DNA from 2 places in the Klebsiella sp. PK01 genome. Region 2 is predicted to be linked to the other one. Evidence: predicted binding sites of a transcription regulator. Region 2 holds the regulator's gene; the other holds the start of a gene.
The links. The regulator CRP, encoded in region 2, controls carbon source genes, mostly activating them, when cyclic AMP is high. The targets are predictions, from matches to a motif close to ATGTGANNNNNNTCACAT.
Positions count from the first base shown of each region.

Region 1: a site for CRP is predicted at 2,470-2,487, ahead of msrB (peptide-methionine (R)-S-oxide reductase MsrB). Genes of this name have one in related genera too.

Region 1 covers NZ_JBYEZM010000002.1:15,867-21,389, reverse strand. The annotation lists gene AC22LX_RS05175 (D-hexose-6-phosphate mutarotase) at 313-1,197, opposite strand; gene gapA (glyceraldehyde-3-phosphate dehydrogenase) at 1,269-2,264, opposite strand; gene msrB (peptide-methionine (R)-S-oxide reductase MsrB) at 2,603-3,016, shown strand; gene AC22LX_RS05160 (YeaC family protein) at 3,058-3,336, shown strand; gene chiD (chitinase ChiD) at 3,416-4,672, opposite strand; gene pncA (bifunctional nicotinamidase/pyrazinamidase) at 4,845-5,486, opposite strand; gene ansA (asparaginase) at 5,497-5,523, opposite strand, start outside.
Region 2 covers NZ_JBYEZM010000005.1:468,796-474,318, forward strand. The annotation lists gene AC22LX_RS18475 (YccS/YhfK family putative transporter) at 1-1,618, opposite strand, end outside; gene crp (cAMP-activated global transcriptional regulator CRP) at 1,669-2,301, opposite strand; gene AC22LX_RS18485 (OsmC family protein) at 2,606-3,010, shown strand; gene AC22LX_RS18490 (phosphoribulokinase) at 3,073-3,942, opposite strand; gene AC22LX_RS18495 (YheU family protein) at 4,015-4,233, opposite strand; gene AC22LX_RS18500 (hydrolase) at 4,230-5,252, opposite strand; gene AC22LX_RS18505 (ABC transporter ATP-binding protein) at 5,462-5,523, opposite strand, start outside.

The sequences.
Region 1 (5,523 bases), on a different contig from region 2:
TTTTGTGCATCAAAACAGGGCGTTATGCCCTGTTTTACTATCCGGTGGCGCGAAAGTGGCGAACTCCCACGACAATTCGCGTTTATGCCGGGTGGCGGCTACGCCTTATCCGGCCTACGGTCCGCGCTATTGTGAGCTTAAATCTCTATCTCGTACCCATGGTTACTGACACTGCCGGTGTTGGTGGCGACTGGCCGCTCCCTGTCGCCCCATTTAAGTAGGCCTGATAAGCGAAGCGCCATCAGGCGCACATAGGCTACCCGCTCACGCCCGACGGTTATCGGGCGTTTTCGTGCAGGGTTTGCGCGTTGATTAACGCTTCACGACGCGAATGGTCTGCGCCAGGCGGGTGGGTTTCTCTTCGCTGGCTTTCTGCGGCACGGTCACGCAGCAGGTTTCGACGCAAACGAAAGTTTTGTAGCCATCATCCGGCATATCGCCCATGCTGACGGAAAGCGCCGGGCCCGGGTTCCAGGCAACGACGTTACCGTGGTGGCGATGGATCACATCGATGTTGCGCTTCAGGACATCATCATGAATCACGCTGCAGGCTTCGGCGTTCAGATAAACGCGGTCGGTACGGTCAGGGAAGGTCTGGATGCCGTCTTTCAGCACGCCTTCTTCGGCATTCAGCACTTTATCAACATAGCGATTGCCAAGGCCGCTAACTTTCACCGCCGCGATATCGCCAACGTTGAAATAGGTGTGCAGGGCAGAAGTGGTTTCAAACTCGCCGTGGGCTTCCAGTTCGATCTCGCAGGTCTTACCCAGCTTGAAGCGCGCATACAGCGTGAAGTCGTGCGGCCAGTATTTGCGGGTTTCGTCACTGCTCTGCAGTTCGAAGGTCAGCATCACGCCGTTTTCATCTTCGTCCTGGCATTTTAGCGCCCACGGCAGGTTACGTGCGAAACCGTGCGACGGCAGCCCCTGTTGCGCTGATGGGCCGAACCACGGCCAGCAGATGGGTACGCCACCGCGCAGGGCGACGCCGCTTTTAAATGGGGTATTGTTGCTCAACCACAAAACTTCTTCTTCACCGGCCGGTTGCCAGGAGAGCAGGTGAGCGCCCTGTAGGGCGACGGAAGCTTTTACCTGTGGGTGGTCAACCACGATAAGTTCAAGATCGTCCAGCTGGCGGCGGGATAAAGCAGGAGAAAGTTGTTCAATCACCGGGAGAGCAAAAATTTTATTAATCATTACGCCATCCTCTTTCAGGCAAAAAAAAGAGCGACCGAAGCCGCTCTTATTAATTACTTGTTCATCTCAACTTATTTGGAGATGTGAGCAATCAGGTCCAGAACTTTGTTGGAGTAACCAGTTTCGTTGTCGTACCAGGAAACCAGTTTCACGAAGTTGTCGTTCAGTGCGATACCAGCTTTAGCATCGAACACGGAAGTGCAAACTTCGCCGTTGAAATCGGTAGATACAACGTCGTCTTCGGTGTAACCCAGAACGCCTTTCATTGCGCCTTCAGAAGCCGCTTTGATTGCTTTCTTGATTTCTTCGTAGGACGCTGCTTTTTCCAGACGAACGGTCAGGTCAACAACGGATACGTTCGGAGTCGGAACGCGGAACGCCATACCGGTCAGTTTGCCGTTCAGTTCTGGCAGTACTTTACCTACAGCTTTAGCAGCGCCGGTAGAGGACGGGATGATGTTCTGAGCTGCGCCGCGGCCGCCGCGCCAGTCTTTGTGAGACGGGCCATCAACGGTTTTCTGAGTTGCGGTGGTAGCGTGAACGGTGGTCATCAGGCCTTCAACGATACCGAAGTTGTCGTTGATAACTTTAGCCAGCGGAGCCAGGCAGTTAGTGGTGCAGGATGCGTTAGAAACGATGTCCTGGCCTGCGTAAGTGTCGAAGTTAGCGCCGCGAACGAACATCGGAGTGTTGTCTTTGGACGGGCCAGTCAGAACGACTTTTTTCGCGCCAGCGGTGATGTGTTTACGAGCGGTTTCGTCGGTCAGGAAGATACCGGTTGCTTCAGCAACAACGTCAACACCAACTTCGTCCCATTTCAGGTTAGCCGGGTCACGTTCAGCGGTAACACGGATTTTTTTACCGTTAACGACCAGATGACCGTCTTTCACTTCAACGGTGCCGTCGAAACGACCGTGAGTGGAGTCATACTTCAGCATGTAAGCCATGTACTCTGCGTCTAACAGGTCGTTGATTGCAACGATCTCGATGTCAGAACGTTTCTGAGCAGCACGGAAAACAATGCGACCGATACGGCCAAAACCGTTGATACCTACTTTGATAGTCATATATTCCACCAGCTATTTGTTAGTGAATAAAAGGTTGCCTGTAAAATTACAAAAACCTTACGCAGCGTCAAGCGGAATCGTGTCAATCATTGCGACAAATCAATCCTGAGCAGACCTTTGCGCGATTGATTTGCCTCACTCTCCCTTTGAGCCCAATTCCATATGGGGACTGCGTCCGGAATTTTAAAGGTCATATAAGATAAAAATGTGATTGGTATCACAATTATCTGGCTGCCTGATGGCATCGGATAAGTTTAGAACAAAAGTACAGGTTTCATTGTTAATGTTTTGTTAGAATCGACGGGTAAAGTTGCCCTTTCAAAGCGAGAAGTAATCACATGGCTAATAAACCATCTCCTGACGAGCTCAAACAAGAATTGAGCGAGATGCAGTTTTATGTGACGCAGAATCACGGTACCGAACCGCCGTTTACCGGTCGGTTGCTGCATAACAAAAAAGACGGCATCTACCACTGCCTGGTCTGCGATGCGCCGCTGTTTCACTCACAATCCAAGTATGACTCCGGCTGTGGCTGGCCGAGCTTCTATGAGCCGGTGAGCGACGACGCGATTCGTTATCTCAATGATTACTCCCACGGTATGCAGCGTACGGAAATTCGCTGTGGCAATTGCGATGCGCACCTGGGGCATGTCTTCCCGGATGGCCCGCAGCCGACCGGCGAGCGTTTTTGCGTCAATTCGGCCTCATTAAGCTTCACCGATGACCAAAACGGCGAGCGAACCAAAGGCTAAGAAACGATTCAGCAAATTATTCCAAGTCGGATGAGCAGAAGATGGATATCGAGCAAATTATTGCCAGTATGACGCCGGAACTGTACCAACGTTTAGCCACCGCGGTGGAGTTAGGAAAATGGCCGGACGGCGTTGCGCTGACCCCGGAACAAAAAGAAAACAGCATGCAGCTGGTGATGTTGTGGCAGGCGCGCAACAACACGGATGCGCAGCATATGACCATCGACACCAACGGTCAGATGGTGATGAAGAGCAAACAGCAATTGAAAGAGGATTTCGGAATCGTGCCGAAGCCGATTGCGACGTTCAAACCGCAGTAATCTGCTGCACTGAGCGCCCGGTTTAACCGGGCGGCTCTTTAAGTCACCCCGGTCGCGTCGTGCTTCCGGGGCTCGCGCTTTACTGCGTCTTGATACCTAGCGACTCGGCCAGCTGTCGGGCAAGCTGGTTTTTGTCATCTGCGCCATATTCCCAGAACATGCCGCCCGCTAACCCTTTGCTCTTGATGTAATCGGCTTTGATCGCCACCGAACGAGGGTTCTCGTAGGACAGGGCGAATAGCGCTTTGCCATCGGTTGATTTTACCGATAACCACGGCACCTTCGCTTCGTCATCCCAATGTTCAGTAAAGCGTTTCTGCGGATCGTTTAGTAGTTTGGCGACAATATCGTTGTATTTCACATAGGTATCTTTGCTCAGGTCATAACCCAGCGATTTAAACAACTCGATTTGCTGCGCCCCGAAGTAAGGTTGGGTGGCCGGGTTTTTCTGCGCATCCGGCTTACTCCAGTCGATGCCTGGCTCGACGGCACGTTTCGGTACCCGGCCATAGAAACCGATACCGAGATTCATCTGGCTGGGTTTGAGACCAGCAGCCAGATAGTTATTAACCACAAAATCGGCGCTGTATTTATCCGCTGCGGCCGCCGTCGGCCAGTGGCGGGAGTCATACAGATTGGAGTTGAAATATTGCGTGCCGTAGGCCATGTCGTAGGTCATCAGGTTGATGTAATCCAGCTGCGGGGCGACCGCTTTCACGTCGACCCAGCTTTTTGGACTTTCAACATTAGCGCCCACGGCGATGGTCACCAGTTTCTTAGTGCCAACGGCGGCACGCAGTTCTTTAAGCAACGCGGTAAAGTTATCGCGATCCGCCGGTTGGCTAGCCACTAATCCCCAGGCGCCGTTAACCGGAAATTCCCAGTCAAGATCGATGCCATCAAGGCCATACTGGTTAATGACCTGCTGAACCGAACGAATAAACACCGCCCGGCTTTCCGGCGTGGCCGCCGCGCCGGAAAATCCACGCGCGCCCCAGCCGCCGACGGAGAGCAGGACTTTTAGATCCGGGTTTTGCTGACGTAGCGCCGGCAGTTTTTGTAAATCCGCCTGTACTTTCGGCGACAGCCAGATTTGATGGAGATGGTCAGGGTCTTTCAGCGCGTCGTTGGTCTCGTCTTTTTCATCGTTGTAGATAAGGCCGAACGAGTAGTTAAGATGGGTTATTTGTCGGACATCAAGCTTGTCGATATCGCCGCCGGGGCCAGCGGTGACGTCGCCGCCGCCGTTAAAGTAGCCGACCGACATGTAAGATTGCGCGGAAACGACAGAGGCGCAGAGCAGGGGTAATGCTGCCAGCAAGGGCAAAAGTTTCATCGGAGTTCCTCTTTGACAATAATAAAAATGCACACGCCACGGAAATGGCGTGGCGAAAAAACAGCCTGCCCACAGTATCAGCCCTTATCCGGGGAAACTGCGAGACAGCTCAATTTATCGAGGTCAACGAGGCGGTAAATACCGCCCGGCGTAAGGTACGCCGGGCGCGACGTCAGGGCTGAGTTTCCAGCCAGTCATCGAGGGTGTAGAGCGTGGCTCCGGCAGCGGCCATGTCCATAAAGGCAACGGCGCTGTCCTGCGGCTGCAGGTTGACGCCGCGACAGCCGTCGGTGATAACGTTAACGGTGTAGCCCAAATCCAGCGCATCGAGCACGGTAAATTTAACGCAGTAATCCGTCGCGAGGCCGAGAATGTTCAGCTCCGTCACGCCGTGCGCGCGTAGCCAGCCATCCAGTTCGGTTTTCTGCCGGTGACCGTTGTCGAAAAACGCGCTGTAGCTGTCGATTGCCGGGTTTTGCCCTTTATGAAACACGGCGTTGATGGCCTGCTGTTTCAGTAACGGGTGCAGCGCGGCGCCATCGCTATGCTGCACGCAGTGATCGGGCCAGAAAGTCTGCGGCAGGCCATCAAGCTCGCCCTGGGCATAGGGTTCTGCCTGATGCTGGCTGGCAAAGCTGCCGTGGTTGGCCGGATGCCAGTCCTGGCTTGCGATGATGGCGTCGCCGCGCGCCAGGCTCCAGTCGATCAGCTGATTTGCGATATCAATGGTGCTATCGCCTTCGGGGACGGCTAGCGCGCCGCCGGCGCAGAAATCGTTTTGCAGGTCGACCAATAGCAGTGCGCGGTGGCTCATAGCATGCTCCTTATTCATCGGGGGTCAGCTCGCCGCG
Region 2 (5,523 bases):
CCGGGGCCTGCGGATCGGCGCTAAGGATCAGCCGAATAGCCTCCTGATCGGCCTCCAGGGCATCGTGGGCGTTTTTACGTAGCAGGCCGCTCTGCCATTGCGGCCATAGCCAGACCATCCCGCCAAAGGCGATCAGACAGCCAATGATGGTATCGATAAAGCGGGCGACGATGAACTGCTCGCCGTTAAGCGTTAGCAACTGCAGGGTATATACCGCGGTGACGGTAAAGCCCACCATCGCCCAGCCGTAGTGTTTACGGATGATGAGATAGCTCAGCAGCGTGATGAACAACATACCGCTTAACGTGTAGCTCTCCGGTACGTGGAAATGTAGGGTCAGCCAGGCGATCACCAGGCCCGCCAGGGTGCCTGCCGCCCGGTGGACAATCCGCACGCGGGTGGCGCCGTAACCGTTTTGCGTCACGAACAGCACGGTCATCAGGATCCAGTACGGCTTCGGCAGATGTAGGGCGCTGCCCATCAGGCTGGCGATGCTCAACATTACGCTGATGCGCGCGGCGTTGCGCAGCGCCGGGGATTTCAATGACAGGTAGTTCTTCAGCGCCGGTAGTAGCGGTAGGCGCCGTTCTTTATCCGCCATCAGGTTACGTGCGTACAGCGGGCGCTGGGTGCGCAGCACGCGGGCGATACGACTGAAGTGCCAGGCGCAGAACTGGCCTACCGGGTTATCGGGATGCTGATAAGCGATTTTTTCCAGCGCGCCGATTTGCTTATCCATCTGGAAGCGACGCGGGTAGCGGTGGTAGAGAATATCATCCGCCAGCACCCGCAGACGCGCGGCGACGGTCTGCGCGTTCCAGCGGATAACCGCTTCCGCATGGCTGCGCTCCACCAGTTTTTGTACCTCTTCCGGCTGGTGCAGGCTCACTGAAATATGTTCCTGCAGATCCAGCCCAACCTGGAACGCGCGCAGCAGGCGCTTATGATCGCTACGCTGGTTGGCGGCTAACATATGCATCTGCTGGTAGCATTGGGTAATTAAATCGACCACCTTCTGCTGGCGGGTAAGCAGCGGCGGCAGGGAGGTCGTCGGGTCAGTGTGCTGCGTCAGGAGGCTATATTTGGCCTCGCAATAATTAGCCAGTTCGCGGTAAAGCAGGCTTAACGACTCGCGCAGCGGCTGCTCCCGCCAGAGCCAAAACCAGAACCAGTTAAAGAGTCCGTACCACAAGGTTCCCAGCGCATAGATAAGCAGCGGCTCCCAGATGGGCATATTGCCGGCCAGGCTTAAGGTAAAAATGGCGGCGATAAGCGATGCCGGCAACAGGCGAGCGTGCAGCGAACTGATTTCCGCCGTCACGCCGAGAATCAGCGCCAGCGCGCTGAGGATAAGCGGCAACGGGATGTCCCGCGCCAGAAGCAATTGCACAATCAGGCTGCTGCCGGCAAACAGGCAGCCGCCAACGATCAGGCGTTTGAAAAAGCGTTTATGCGGGGTGTCGAGACCGGCGATATTGCAACAGGCGGGAACTAACGAGAACAGCAACCCTTGCTGCAGATGGCCGAGCAGAAGCCCGATGGCCACAGGTAGACACAGCACCAGCGTTTGCCGCAGTGCGTAGTTGACTTCCGGGTGGTAAATCAGCCTGCGCCACATGGGAGAAACAAAAACGGCGTACTGCGCGGAGCAATACGCCGTTTAGCGACTTAACGGGTACCGTAGACGACGATAGTTTTACCGTGTGCGGAGATCAGATTTTGATCTTCCAGCATCTTCAGAATACGGCCAACCGTCTCACGAGAACAGCCGACGATCTGGCCAATTTCCTGGCGGGTGATTTTGATCTGCATCCCGTCCGGGTGGGTCATGGCATCAGGCTGTTTCGCCAGATTCAGTAAGGTCTGAGCGATACGGCCCGTCACGTCGAGGAAAGCAAGGTTACCGACTTTCTCGGAAGTGACCTGCAGACGACGCGCCATCTGCGAAGAGAGGCGCATCAGGATGTCCGGGTTCACCTGGATTAACTGACGGAATTTTTTGTAAGAGATCTCGGCCACTTCACATGCGGTTTTCGCACGTACCCAGGCACTACGTTCCTGACCTTCTTCAAACAGGCCTAATTCACCGATGAAATCGCCCTGGTTGAGGTAAGAGAGGATCATCTCTTTACCTTCTTCATCCTTGATGAGTACAGCCACGGAGCCTTTTACGATGTAGTAAAGCGTTTCCGCTTTCTCACCCTGGTGAATCAGCGTGCTCTTTGATGGGTACTTATGAATGTGGCAATGAGACAAGAACCATTCAAGGGTAGGGTCTGTTTGCGGTTTGCCAAGCACCATGCGCGGTTATCCTCTGTTATAAGCTATCTCCGGACGCCGACACTACACGGCATCCGGGCATGCAATCGTATTTTTCCCTATGCCTGGGAAGCTGGCTGCTCAATTTATGCAGCCTGTAATGTGAACTCCTCAGCATACATGCGGTACATCAATGTATTACTGTAGCATCCAGACTGTTTTAGCATAGCTTTCACCGCATGTCTCCTGGTGTCTCGCTTCAGCATGACCCAGGTCGCCTTCCGTTGCGAGATTTGTTATGTGCGCGTAATCTGTCAGGAAAATTGCAACAGCGGAGTTAAATTTTATGCAAGCGCGTGTGAAATGGGTGGAAGGTCTAACCTTCATCGGTGAGTCGGCCTCCGGCCACCAGATTTTAATGGATGGCAACTCCGGGGACAAAGCGCCCAGCCCGATGGAAATGGTGCTGATGGCGGCGGGCGGCTGTAGCGCAATTGACGTGGTGTCTATCCTGCAAAAAGGGCGTCAAAACGTCACCAACTGCGAAGTGAAGCTGACCTCTGAACGCCGTGAAGAGGCGCCGCGCCTGTTCACCCATATCAATCTGCACTTTATCGTCACCGGTAAAGAGCTGAAGGATGCGGCGGTGTCCCGTGCGGTGGATTTATCCGCGGAGAAGTACTGCTCGGTGGCGCTGATGCTGGAAAAGGCCGTCAACATCACCCACTCTTACGAAGTGATCGAAGCCTGAGACGAATTGACGTAGCGGGACACTAACCCCGGCAGCACGGCGACCGGGGTTTTATTTTGCCCTTAACTAATGGTTTTGCCTTCCATCAAGCGCTCGACCAGCGGCGCCATAATGAGCTCCATCGCCAGCCCCATCTTACCGCCTGGCACCACCAGGGTGTTCATATGCGAGATAAACGACCCCTGTAGCATCGCCAACAGCCAGGGGTAATCAATCCCCTGCAAATTGCGAAAGTGAATCACCACGAAGCTTTCGTCGAGCGATGGAATGCCTTTGGCGGCAAACGGATTCGAGGTATCGACCGTCGGCACACGCTGGAAGTTGATATGGGTGCGTGAGAACTGCGGGGTGATGAAATTGATATAGTCTTCCATCGAACGCACCACCGAGTCCATCACCGCTTCGCGCGAATGGCCGCGTTCGCTGGTATCGCGAATGAGCTTCTGGATCCATTCAAGGTTGACGATCGGCACCACGCCGACCAGCAGGTCGACATGTTTCGCCACGTCATGCTGCGGCGTCACCACGCCGCCGTGCAGCCCTTCATAAAACAACACGTCGGTCGGTTCAGGCAGCGGTTGCCATGGGGTAAAGGTGCCGGGAACCTGATTCCAGGGAACCGCTTCATCGTAGGTATGGAGGTATTTGCGCGACTGGCCCTTGCCGAATTCGCCGTACTCTAAAAAGGTGCGTTCAAGCAGGCTGAAGTCATTGGCTTCCGGGCCAAAGTAGCTGATGTGTTTGCCCTGATCGCGCGCCTTGCGGATCGCCATGTCCATTTCCGGGCGAGTATAGCGATGGAAGCTATCCCCTTCGACCTCCGCGGCATGCAGGTTCAGTTGCGAGAAAATTTTGCGAAACGCGAGGCTGGTGGTGGTGGTGCCCGCGCCGCTGGAGCCCGTGACTGCGATCACTGGATGTTTGGCAGACATAACAACTCCCTGATTAAGTGATGGTGTGTCGCCGTATCGCGCCAGGCACTCGCGGTTAGAGGGGCATGGCGCTTAGCCGTTAAACATCTTGCGGGGCATGATGTTGACCGTCTCGTGCAGTTCTGACCACACCAGCACGGCCTCCCCGGTTTTAAGCTGCTGTTTTACATCGGCGACTTTATCGGCAAGCGAACGTTCATGTTCACCATAATCGGTGCCTTCGCGCAACACAAAGCTTTCAATCAGATTATCCAGCGTTTCGGGATCGAGATCCTGCCAGGGAATAATCATGCTTGTCCTCCCAGCCAGCGGGTTAACCAATCCGGAATACGTTGCTCCAGCCACATTTGCGGTTTTCGCAGCGTACCGCCGACAAAGCCAACGTGGCCGCCCTGTTCCGTGAGCTGATATTCGACGTTAGCCGGCAGTTGTTCCTGCGGCGGAATTGAATGATGGTCCATAAACGGATCGTCTTTCGCGTGAATGATCAGCGTCGGCTTGGTGATATCGCTTAAGCGCGGCATCGCGCTGCACTGTCGGTAATAGTCTAGCGCATCGGCGAAACCGTGGATTTTGGCGGTGATCATGTCGTCGAATTCGCGGATGCGGCGCATGCTTTTAAGCTGGCGAAGATCGACCGGCAGCGAGCCTGGATAGGCTTTCAGCTTGCGCGCGGCGTTGGCTTTCAGCAGGTTGAGCAGGTAACGCTGATAGACGCGCGAAAATCCTTTGTCCATATGGTAGCTGCAGGCTTCCAGCATAAAGGGCGCCGAGACAATGACGGCTGCATCGAGCGGAATATTGTCGCCTTCTTTCGCCAGCAGACAGCCCAGCATGTTGCCGCCAAGCGAATAGCCTACCGCCGCCGTCGGCGCGGCGCCGAACTCGCGCTGCAGCCAGTGCAGGAACCAGGTACCGTCTTCCGTTTCGCCAGAGTGATAAATACGACTGTTGCGATTCGGCTCGCCGCTGCAACCGCGAAAATGCATCACCACCCCGAGCCAGCCGCGCTGCATGGCGGCGTGAATCAAACCGTGGGCGTAAGGGCTGTGCAGGCTGCCTTCCAGACCGTGAAAGACCACCAGTCGCGGTTTGTGGCGCGCGCCGGCGGGGTCTTCGCTCCAGGCCAGATCGACGAAATCGCCATCCGGCAGCTCAAGGCGTTGCCAGTGCGGCGTAAATCGGAGCTTGCGGCGGATGATCCGCGGCAGCATGGTTTGCAGATGACGATTGCCCACGCCGCGCATCGGATGGAATTCACGCGAGTCGTTATCGGGGGGCGTCACTGCTGTCGGGGTTATTTCAACCATAGTACCAGGATTATTAAGAAACTTTTAGAACACTATACCGCGCATAAAAGTGGGCGGTTAGCCAATATGTGGTCTTGCGGGTAATCGGTATAGATTACATGAAAATGACTCAAGAGAATGGCTGAGCGATGAATTTCGGAAAGTCTCCCGGGATGCCTAAGCAGAAAGTCCCGACGATGAATTTTCTCTCACCGCCGGGCGGTTACTCATTAACTTTCCTGCAGCATCCGCTCCAGCTGTTCCTGCGCGTCGAGCCACGCCATCTCACACT